One region of the Stappia sp. G46H5W genome, then DNA from elsewhere that is predicted to be linked to it. Evidence: predicted binding sites of a transcription regulator. Region 1 holds the regulator's gene; each other region holds the start of a gene.
The links. Region 1 encodes LexA, which represses DNA repair genes until DNA is damaged. Its sites were predicted from a motif close to TGTTCNNNNTGTGTTCNG; they were not measured.
Positions count from the first base shown of each region.

Region 2: the regulator LexA is predicted to act here: its motif matches at 1,610-1,627, upstream of ACVJ6E_RS11635 (UvrD-helicase domain-containing protein).
Region 3: the regulator LexA is predicted to act here: its motif matches at 1,065-1,082, upstream of ACVJ6E_RS21360 (DNA recombination protein RmuC).

Region 1 is NZ_JBZFLL010000002.1:628,832-632,105, reverse strand. It holds gene ACVJ6E_RS08590 (molybdopterin molybdotransferase MoeA) at 1-895, shown strand, start outside; gene lexA (transcriptional repressor LexA) at 1,070-1,786, shown strand; gene ACVJ6E_RS08580 (ComEC/Rec2 family competence protein) at 1,825-3,274, opposite strand, start outside.
Region 2 is NZ_JBZFLL010000003.1:303,079-306,352, forward strand. It holds gene ACVJ6E_RS11635 (UvrD-helicase domain-containing protein) at 1-1,540, opposite strand, end outside; gene ACVJ6E_RS11640 (methyl-accepting chemotaxis protein) at 1,718-3,274, opposite strand, start outside.
Region 3 is NZ_JBZFLL010000007.1:124,430-127,703, reverse strand. It holds gene ACVJ6E_RS21360 (DNA recombination protein RmuC) at 1-1,064, opposite strand, end outside; gene def (peptide deformylase) at 1,269-1,787, shown strand; gene ACVJ6E_RS21350 (MarC family protein) at 1,829-2,461, shown strand; gene fmt (methionyl-tRNA formyltransferase) at 2,549-3,274, shown strand, end outside.

The sequences.
Region 1 (3,274 bases):
CCTGATCCAGGAAAACGCGACACGCGACGGCGAGCGCGTCACCGCGCTGGAAAGCGCGCCGTCGGGCAAGTTCGTGCGGCCCGCCGGGCTTGATTTCAAGGTTGGCGAGGTGCTGCTCACCGCCGGAACGCGGCTCGACTATCGCCGCCTTGCGCTGGCGGCGGCCATGAACCATCCCGTGCTGGAGCTGCGCCGTCGGCCGAAGGTGGCGATCCTCGCCACCGGCGACGAACTGGTCGAGCCGGGCGAGCAGCCGGGGCCGGATCAGATCATCGCTTCCAACCATGCCGGCATTGCCGCCCTGGTCGAGGATTGCGGCGGCGAGCCGCTGCAGCTCGGCATCGCCTCCGACCGGCGCGAGCATATCGCGGAGAAGATCGCCGAGGCGCGAGCCGCCGGGGCCGAAATCCTTGTTACGCTTGGCGGGGCCTCCGTCGGCGACCACGACCTGGTGCAGGAAGTGCTTGCCGCCTCCGGCATGGAACTCGGCTTCTGGCGCATCGCCATGCGGCCGGGCAAGCCGCTGATGGCCGGCCGCATCGAGGGCATGCGCGTACTCGGCCTGCCGGGCAATCCGGTCTCAAGCCTCGTCTGCGGCGTGCTTTTCCTGCGTCCGCTGATCGACGCCCTGCTTGGCCGCCCGCCGCGCCGGCGCGATGCCGAACTGCTGCCGCTGACCGCCGATATCGGCGACAACGACCAGCGCGAGGACTATCTGCGGGCGCGCATCCTGCGCCAGGACGACGGCACGGAGCGTGTCGCCCCGTTCGAGCGGCAGGACTCCTCCATGCTGGCAACGCTCACCCGCGCCGATGCGCTGGTGGTGCGCCCGCCCCATGCGCCCCCCCTGCCCGCCGGCACGCCGGTGCCGGTCCTGCGCCTGCCGCAGGGCTGAGCCGCCCCCGCGCCCTACCGCTTCCCGTTTCGTTCCCTATGGGCATTGTGGAACAAGGCAGGAACGGTTAGACTATGTTCATGATTTGTACATAACCTGAGTCGCAGGCAGCGATCGGCAGCAGCCGGCCGATATCGGCCAGGCCTTGCGAGCCAGAGCGGGGGACCCAAGCGCATGTTGACGCGCAAGCAGCACGAATTGCTCCTGTTCATCCACGAACGGCTGAAGGAAACCGGTGTTCCTCCCTCGTTCGACGAGATGAAGGACGCGCTCGATCTGCGGTCCAAGTCCGGCATCCACCGGCTGATCACCGCGCTGGAAGAGCGCGGGTTCATTCGCCGCCTGCCGAACCGCGCCCGGGCGCTGGAGATCGTCAAGCTGCCGGAATCGGTTGCGCTCGGCCTTGCCTCGCAGCGCGGCCTGGGCTTCTCGCCCTCCGTCATCGAAGGATCTCTCGGCAAGACGCCGCCGGTGGAAACGGCCCCTGCCCCACCGCCCGCGGCCAATGACAGCGTCGAGATCCCGGTCATGGGCCGCATCGCCGCCGGCGTACCGATCGAGGCGATCCAGTCCCACAGCCACACCATCGCCATGCCTGCCGACCTGCTCGGCAACGGCGAGCACTACGCACTGGAAGTCCGCGGCGATTCCATGATCGAGGCCGGCATTCTCGACGGCGACACCGTGGTGATCCGCCGTTCCGACAGCGCCGACAGCGGCGACATCGTCGTCGCCCTGATCGACGACGAGGAAGCGACGTTGAAGCGCCTGCGCAAGAAGGGCGCGTCCGTTGCGCTGGAGGCCGCAAACCCGGCCTACGAAACCCGCATCTTCGGTCCAGGACGCGTGCGCATCCAGGGCAAGCTCGTCTCGCTGTTCCGCCGCTACTGACGGCTATGGCATACGCCTGACGGGTTTTCGCCGGCAAGCTATCTCGGCGTCCAGGGCCTGCGAGACCCGTAGCTCGGACGTACTGTGACGGCGAGCGTGCCACCTGCCATCGATGAGGGCGGCGCGGTCGACGGCGGCAGTGCGGGCGTTGATCGAGATGCGGCCGAGGCGCCTGGCGCACTGAAATAGAGCGCGACAGCACCGTCCCGGGCAAGTCGCGCCCCATCGAACACCTGCCTTGCCCGGCAATCGGGCGGGGCAATCAGCGCCGAGACGATGATGTCGGCCTTGCGGCAATCCTCTTCGAAGGCGGCGCTGTCGCGCACCAGCGAGACCAGCAGTGCAGGCGGGCCTTGCCCCGCTGCAACGGGCTCCGGTCCCGGCCCTGCCACCAGTCCCGGCGGTGCATTTGCGGAGGCACCGTGCCCGGCACCCGCCCCCGGCGGACCATGCGCGCGCACCAGACAGGCCAGCTTGTCGCAGCGAAGGTCGCCGGCCGCGATACGCCGGTTCCCGTGGTGCTGCACACTGATGCCTTCCGCCCGCAACCAGACCTCCGGCAGGAACCCGCTCGGGCGCGATGAAACGCGCAAGGCCCCGACCGCATCGCGCACGGCAATGGTCGTGCCGGTGGCCGAGATCAGCATGTCCGGCTGCCGGTGCAGGGCATAAAGCAGGACGGAGGCGGCGAGCGGCAGCAGGGCGACTGGGCGATATCCCCGCGGCGCGAGGCAGGCGACAAGCCCTGCCGCCACCACCAGTAGCGTTCCGCCAAGCGAGGGCGCGCCGATCACCCCGTCCTCCGGCGTCAGGTTGCTGACCCAACTCGCCATCGCCACCACGAGATCGATGCCAGCGCCCATCGCCGCGAGCGGCAAGGCCTCCAGCCCGAAGGGCAGCAGGGCCAGCGCCAGCACCGCGAACGGCATGACCACGAGTGTCACCACCGGCATTGCCAGCAGATTGCCGAGCGTACCGAGCGGCGAGATTCGGTGGAAGTGATAGGCGCCGATGGCACCTGTCGCCAGGCCCGCGATCAGCGAGGTCAAGAGAAGCCCCCAGAACCAGCCCGCAGCGCCCGATGTCGCGGCCTGCAGCAGCCCCCCACGACCCGGCGGCGCCATCGGCCCCTGGCGCTCGCGCGCTGCGCGCCGCCGGGTTATTTCCTCATAGGCGGCGATCAGGGCAATCACGGCGGCGAAGGACATCTGGAAACCGGGATCGAGCAGCGCTTCCGGCAGCATCGCAAGGATCAGCAGGACGGCAATCGCGACATTGCGCAGCGTCAGGGCCCGCCGCGAGAAGATGCGCCCCGAAAACACCAGAACGATCATCAGGAAGGCGCGCTGCGTTGCGATGGAGGCACCGGAAATGCCGAGATAGAAGACGGCGGCCGACATCGCCGCAACGGCGGCCCAGGCATCGATCCGCCGCTCATGCACCAGATGCGGGGACAGCGCCAGAAGCGCCCGCACGACAAAGAACACC
Region 2 (3,274 bases), on a different contig from region 1:
TCGTGCGCGCCTTGGGCTTCAGTTCCTCGGTCTGGCACAGGTCGGAGGCCGCCTGCATGAGCGGGATGCGGTTCGCCCGCGCATAGGCATGCACCAGCTTCAGGCTGGCCTCGCCGAGGCCGCGCTTGGGCGTGTTGACGATCCGCTCGAAGGCGAGGTCGTCGGCCGGCTGCACCACGCAGCGGAAATAGGCCATCGCATCGCGGATCTCCATGCGCTCATAGAAGCGCGGGCCGCCGACCACCCGGTAGTTGACGCCGAGCGTGACGAACCGGTCCTCGAACTCGCGCATCTGGAAGGACGCGCGCACCAGGATCGCCATGCTGTCGAGGCTGTGCCCCTTGGACTGCAGCGCCTCGATCTCGTCGCCGATGGCGCGGGCCTCTTCCTCGGAGTCCCAGGCGGCGGCGACGCTGACGCGCACTTCCTCGCCTTCCGGGTCCACGACGTCGGTGAACAGCGTCTTGCCCAGGCGCCCCTCGTTATGTGCGATCAGATGCGAGGCTGCGGCGAGGATATGGCTGGTGGAGCGGTAGTTGCGCTCCAGCCGGATCACCTTGGCGCCGGGAAAGTCGTGGTCGAAGCGCAGGATGTTGTCGACCTCGGCGCCGCGCCAGCCGTAGATCGACTGGTCGTCGTCGCCGACGCAGCAAATGTTGCGGTTGCCCTGCGCCAGCAGCCGCAGGAACAGATACTGCGCGATGTTGGTGTCCTGATACTCGTCCACCAGCATGAAGCGGAAGCGGTTCTGGTACTCGGCCAGCACGTCCGGATTGTTGCGGAACAGCGTGATCACATGCAGCAGCAGGTCGCCGAAATCGGCGGCATTGAGGATCGACAGCCGCTCCTGGTACTGCTCGTAGAGCGCCCGGCCCTTGCCGTTGCCGAAGGAGCGCGCCTCGCCCTCCGGGACCTGGTCGGGCGTCAGGCCGCGGTTCTTCCATCCGTCCAACTGGCTGGCGAAGGCGCGCGCCGTCCAGCGCTTGTCGTCCAGCCCCTCCGCCTGGATGATCTGCTTGATCAGGCGGATCTGGTCGTCCGTATCGAGGATCGAGAAGCCGGATTGCAGGCCGATCAGTTCGGCATGCCGGCGCAGGATCTTGACGCAGATCGAGTGGAACGTGCCGAGCCACGGCATGCCTTCCGCGCTCTCGCCGATCAGACGCTCGATCCGCTCCTTCATTTCACGAGCGGCCTTGTTGGTGAAGGTCACCGCCAGGATCTGGCTCGGGAAGGCCCGGCGCGTTGCCAGGATATGGCCGATACGCGTCGTCAGGACGCGGGTCTTGCCGGTGCCGGCACCCGCCAGCACCAGGACCGGACCGTCCAGCGTCTCGACCGCCTCGCGCTGCTCCGGGTTGAGACCATCGAGATAGGAGCCGGGTTCGGGCGGACGCGGCCCCAGCGCCGCGCGGGCACGCGCGGCAATGCCGCTGCCGCCGCTCACCCGCTCCAGGTCGCTGCCCCGCGCCTCATGCTCCGCCTGCCCCGGTGCGGAGCCTTGGGGGAACTGTCGGGTATCGGCAGGATGATTGGCCATGCGGGAGAGTGTCTCGACGGGTCTGGGTCACGGAACTGACATCGCGCGGACCGTTGGCACCCGCGATTCTGTTCTCTCTTTGGACCATATATAGCAGCTTGTCCCGTCAATTGGAGGGGCGCAATTGCTCGCGCCCCTCCCTCTTGGCTTTTGACGCCTTTGTTATTCGAGAAACGATCAGGCCGCGACGAGCGCCACCAGTGCCGGCGCGGGCTGATCGAAGCGCAGCGTGTAGCGCCCGCCCTCGCCCCCGGCGACGATGGCCGCAAGCACCTGCCCGTCCGCGAGCTGCAGCTTGACGGCCTGCCGGAGCTCCAGCCGGGCCGATGCGGAAACGGCGGCTTCATGCACGTCCGCCTCCTCGACCCGCGCCCGGTAGCGGCGCCCCATGACGGTGACGATGACGGCCTCGCGCATTTGCCCCTGCACCTGCGCACGCCGCGCGGCGAGATCGACCGAGATATCCGCCAGGAACGTCTCGACCTCGCCCGCGAGTTGCTGTGTCACTTCCGCAAGGCTCGAGGAGACCGCGCTGACATTTCCGGCGAAATGGGCGGTACGCTCGATCGCGGAGGTCACCGAGGTGACGTTGTCCGCCACCGTGTCGGTGCCGTCCGAGGCGGCAATCACCGAGTTGGCGATCTCCTGCGTCGCCGCGCGCTGCTGCTCCACCGCACCGGCGATGGTTGTGGTCAGCTCGCGGATATTCGTCATGACGCTGGCGATCTCGCCGATGGAGCCCACCGCACCTCGGGTCGAGGCCTGGATGCCCGTCACCTGTGCGGCGATATCCTCCGTCGCCTTGGCGGTCTGGCCGGCAAGGCTCTTCACTTCGCTGGCAACGACCGCAAAGCCCTTGCCCGCCTCGCCGGCCCGCGCGGCCTCGATCGTGGCATTCAGCGCCAGCAGATTGGTCTGCTCGGCGATGTCCCGGATCAGGTTGACCACCGAGCCGATCTGCTCGGCCGCCTGCGACAGGGAGGCGACTTCGGCATTGGTCAGCTGAGCGCGCTCGGCGGCCGAAGCCATCAGGCCGCTCGCCTTGGCCGTCTGATCGGCAATCTCGCTGATTGAGGCGGAAAGCTCCTCAGCGGCCGCGGCGACCACCTGGATATTGCCGGACGCCGTCTGCGTGGCGTAGCTTGCGGCGGATGCGTCGGTCGCGGCGCTGCTCGCCCCTTCCTCCAGCGTCTCGGCCGAGGAGCGCATGTCGCCGGCCTTGGCCCCTGCCGTCGACAGGGTCGACGAGACGCTGCCGCGGAAGCCGGCGATCATCGTCTCGATGGCCGACTGCCGGTCGCGCTCGCGCAGGCGCTCCTGCTGCAGGTTCCGCTCCAGCTCGATGCGCTCGATGGCGTTCTCGCGGAAGATCTCCACCGCCCCGGCCATGGCGCCGATCTCGTCGCGGCGGCCGACGCTGGTCACCTCGACGCTGGTGTCGTTGGCCGCAAGCCGGCGCATGACACCGACCAGTTGCGCCAGCGGCGGCGCGATGGAGCGGTAGACGCCGACGAAGATCAACGCCATCACGACGACCAGCACGATCATCAGCCCAAGCTCCCAGAGGAAAGCGCGCTGGTTTTGGGCCGCGGCCTCTGTGGCAGCGGTCAGGATCTGGCGGGAGATCTCGTCTTCGACCTGCTTCAGCTGGTCGATGCGCGCCGTACTGACCGCGAACCACTGCGGACCGCTGACGGCGGCGACATCCCCGCCGAACGGCGCCGACACGGCAAC
Region 3 (3,274 bases), on a different contig from region 1:
ATGAGGATTTGCTCGATGTCGCGGCCGGCCTGGCCGAAATGCTGCTGCAGCTTGCGGACCCGCTCGTCCAGCCGGTCGACGTCGGCGACGAGATGGGCGACCTCGGCCTGGATCCGGTGTGCCTCCTCGCGCAGCCGCGCATCGCGCAGCACCGACTGCACCACCTGGATCGACAACAACAGCAGCGAAGGCGAGACGATGACCACCCGGACCCGGTGTGCCTTCTGGACGAGATCGGAAAAGTGCTCGTGGATCTCGGCGAAGATGCTTTCGGACGGCACGAACATGAAGGCCGTGTCCTGGGTCTCGCCAGGAATGAGATAGCGTTCGGCAATGTCCGTCAGGTGCTTGCCGATGTCGCGGCGAAACCGGGCGCGCGCCTGCTTCAGTGGTTCCGGCCCTTCCGCCTGCTTCAGCTCGTTATAGGCCTCCAGCGGAAACTTGGCGTCGACGACGAGGGGCGGGGCGCCGTTCGGCAAGTGGATCAGGCAGTCGGGCCGCACGCGCGTCGACAGGGTCGCCTGGAAGCTGAAGGCGCCCGGCGCCAGCGCGTCCTGGACGATCGCCTCCATCCGGCCCTGGCCGAAGGCGCCGCGCGCCTGCTTGTTGTCGAGGATAGACTGCAGCGCCCCGACCTGGCCGGACAGGTCGCGGATCGTTGCCTGCGCCCGGTCGATGACGGCCAGCCGCTCGTGCAGGTGGCGCAACCCGTCATGGGTCCGCCGGGTGGTCTCGGCCATCGACTGGCCGAGCTTGTGGCTCATGCCGTCGAGCCGCTCGTTGACGGCGCGCATCAGGTCGCCCTGCCGCGAGCCGAAGACCTCGGCCATGGTCTGCATCCGGCCGGTCATCTCGGACTGGACCTTGAGCAGGTCGGCGATCCGCGCCTCGAGCTCGCGCGCATGCTCGGCGGCCCGCCATTCGGCATCGCGCGCCCGGCCCGCCTGCCGCGATACCGAGACGAGCGTCAGCACCGCTGCGCCGAGCAGCAGCAAGGCGGCGCCGATCAGCGCCTCGCCGAGCGACACGGGCCGGCCGAGCAGGGTGAAGAGAATCGTCTCCATGGAAACAAAGATAGAACATTTGTCGCTGCCGCGAAACGGCGCAGGCGTGGGGGGCGGCAACCGGGCACAGCGAGCGGGCAGAGGAGCGCCGGGGGCGCGCATGACGCCGGCGGCTCTCTCGCAGGGGCCGTAAACCGCGGAAATCGTGCGTTCCGGGCGCATCCGCGCGTTGACGCGGGCGGCCTTCTCCCATATTTCAGCACCATGACGAAACGAGACATCATCATCCTGCCGGATCCCAAGCTGCGCCTGGTCAGCGAGCCGGTCGCCAGCGTCGACGACGCGGTGCGCCAGCTGGCCGACGACATGCTGGAAACCATGTACGACGCGCCGGGCATCGGGCTGGCCGCGATCCAGATCGGCGTGCCGACGCGCATGCTGGTGCTGGATGTGGCGCGCGAGGGCGAGACGCCCGCTCCGATGGTGGTGATCAACCCCGAGATCGTCTGGGAATCCGACGAGCGCTCCGTCTATCAGGAAGGCTGCCTGTCGATCCCGGAATATTACGAGGACGTGGAGCGGCCGCAGCGCATCGGCCTGCGCTTCCTCGACCGCGAGGGCGCGCAGCGCGAGATCGAGGCCGACGGCCTGCTCGCCACCTGCCTGCAGCACGAGATCGACCACCTGAACGGCGTGCTGTTCATCGACCACATTTCCAAGCTGAAGCGCGACCGCGTCGTGAAGAAGTTCCAGAAGCAGGCGCGGCTGACCGAAAAGGCCTGAGCCGCGCTGCAGCCTGAACCTGCGACCCGGGAGCCGGACGCATGGACATCGCCTTCTTCCTCAAGGTCTTCGCGGCGCTTTTCGCGATCATGAGCCCGGTCGCCAACCTGCCGGTGTTCCTGGCGCTGACCGGCGACCGTGATGCCGCCGGCAAGCGCGCCGTCGCCCTGACCGCAACGCTCGGCCTCGTTGCCGGCTCGCTCGTCGTCTTCTTCGGCGGCGAGGCGCTGCTGTCGCTGTTCGGCATCAGCATCGACGGCTTTCGCCTGGCCGGCGGGCTGCTGATCCTGCTGATCGCCCTGTCCATGCTGCATGGCGGCGAAAGCAGCGCGCAGGCCGGCACGGACGCAGAAAAGCAGCATCACCAGAGCGTCGACAATCCGGGCATCTACCCCTTGACCGTGCCGATGCTGCTGGGGCCCGGCTCGATCTCGACCATCGTCATCTTCCGCGAGCAGGCGAGCGGAGCGGGGCAGCAGGTCGCCCTGGTGGCGGCGCTCGCCGCCATGGTCGCCGTGCTCTCGGTCACCTTTCTCGCCGCGCCGCTGCTGGCGCGGGTTCTGGGTCGCACCGCGATCAGCATCATGAGCCGGCTGATGGGCATGATCCTGGCTGCCATCGCCATGGAGATGATGGTGACGAGCCTCAAGGCCCTGTTGCCCGGTCTTGCATGAAGCGCCTCGCATGAAGCGCCTCGCCTGATACGTTCAAAGCCCTGAAAGCCGAGCCCCGCTCGCCCGTTCGAAGGAGAAATCATGACCTTGCGCATCGTCTTCATGGGAACGCCGGAGTTTTCCGTTCCGACCTTGATGGAGATCGTCGGCCAGGGTCACGATGTCGTCGCCTGCTACACCCAGCCGCCGCGCAAGGCGGGCCGGGGCATGGAGGAGCGCAAGTCGGCGGTGCATCAGGCAGCGGAGACGCTGGGCATTCCTGTGCGCTGCCCGCAATCGCTGAAAAGCGAGGAGGAGCGCGCCGCCCTTGCCGAGCTCGCCCCCGATGCGGCCGTCGTCGTCGCCTACGGCCTGTTGCTGCCGCAGGCGGTGCTCGACATTCCGGTGCATGGCTGCCTCAACCTGCATGCCTCGCTGCTGCCGCGCTGGCGCGGTGCGGCCCCGATCAACCGCGCGATCATGGCCGGCGACGCGGAAACCGGCGTCGAGGTGATGCGCATGGAAGCCGGGCTCGACACCGGTCCGGTCTACATGGCCGAAAAGCTGGCGATCGGACAGGACATGACGGCCGGCGAGCTGCACGATCGCCTGTCGGTTCTGGGCGCCGACCTGATGGTGCGCGCGCTCGCCGCCCTGCCGCGCGGCGGCCTGGTGCCGACGCCCCAGGCGGAGGAGGGCGTCACCTACGCCCGCAAGCTCGACAAGGCCGAGACGCGGATCGACTGGACGCGGCCGGCCCGCGAGGTGCACGACCATGTACGCGGGCTCTCGCCCTTTCCCGGTGCCTGGTGCGAGGTGGAGATTTCGGGGCGC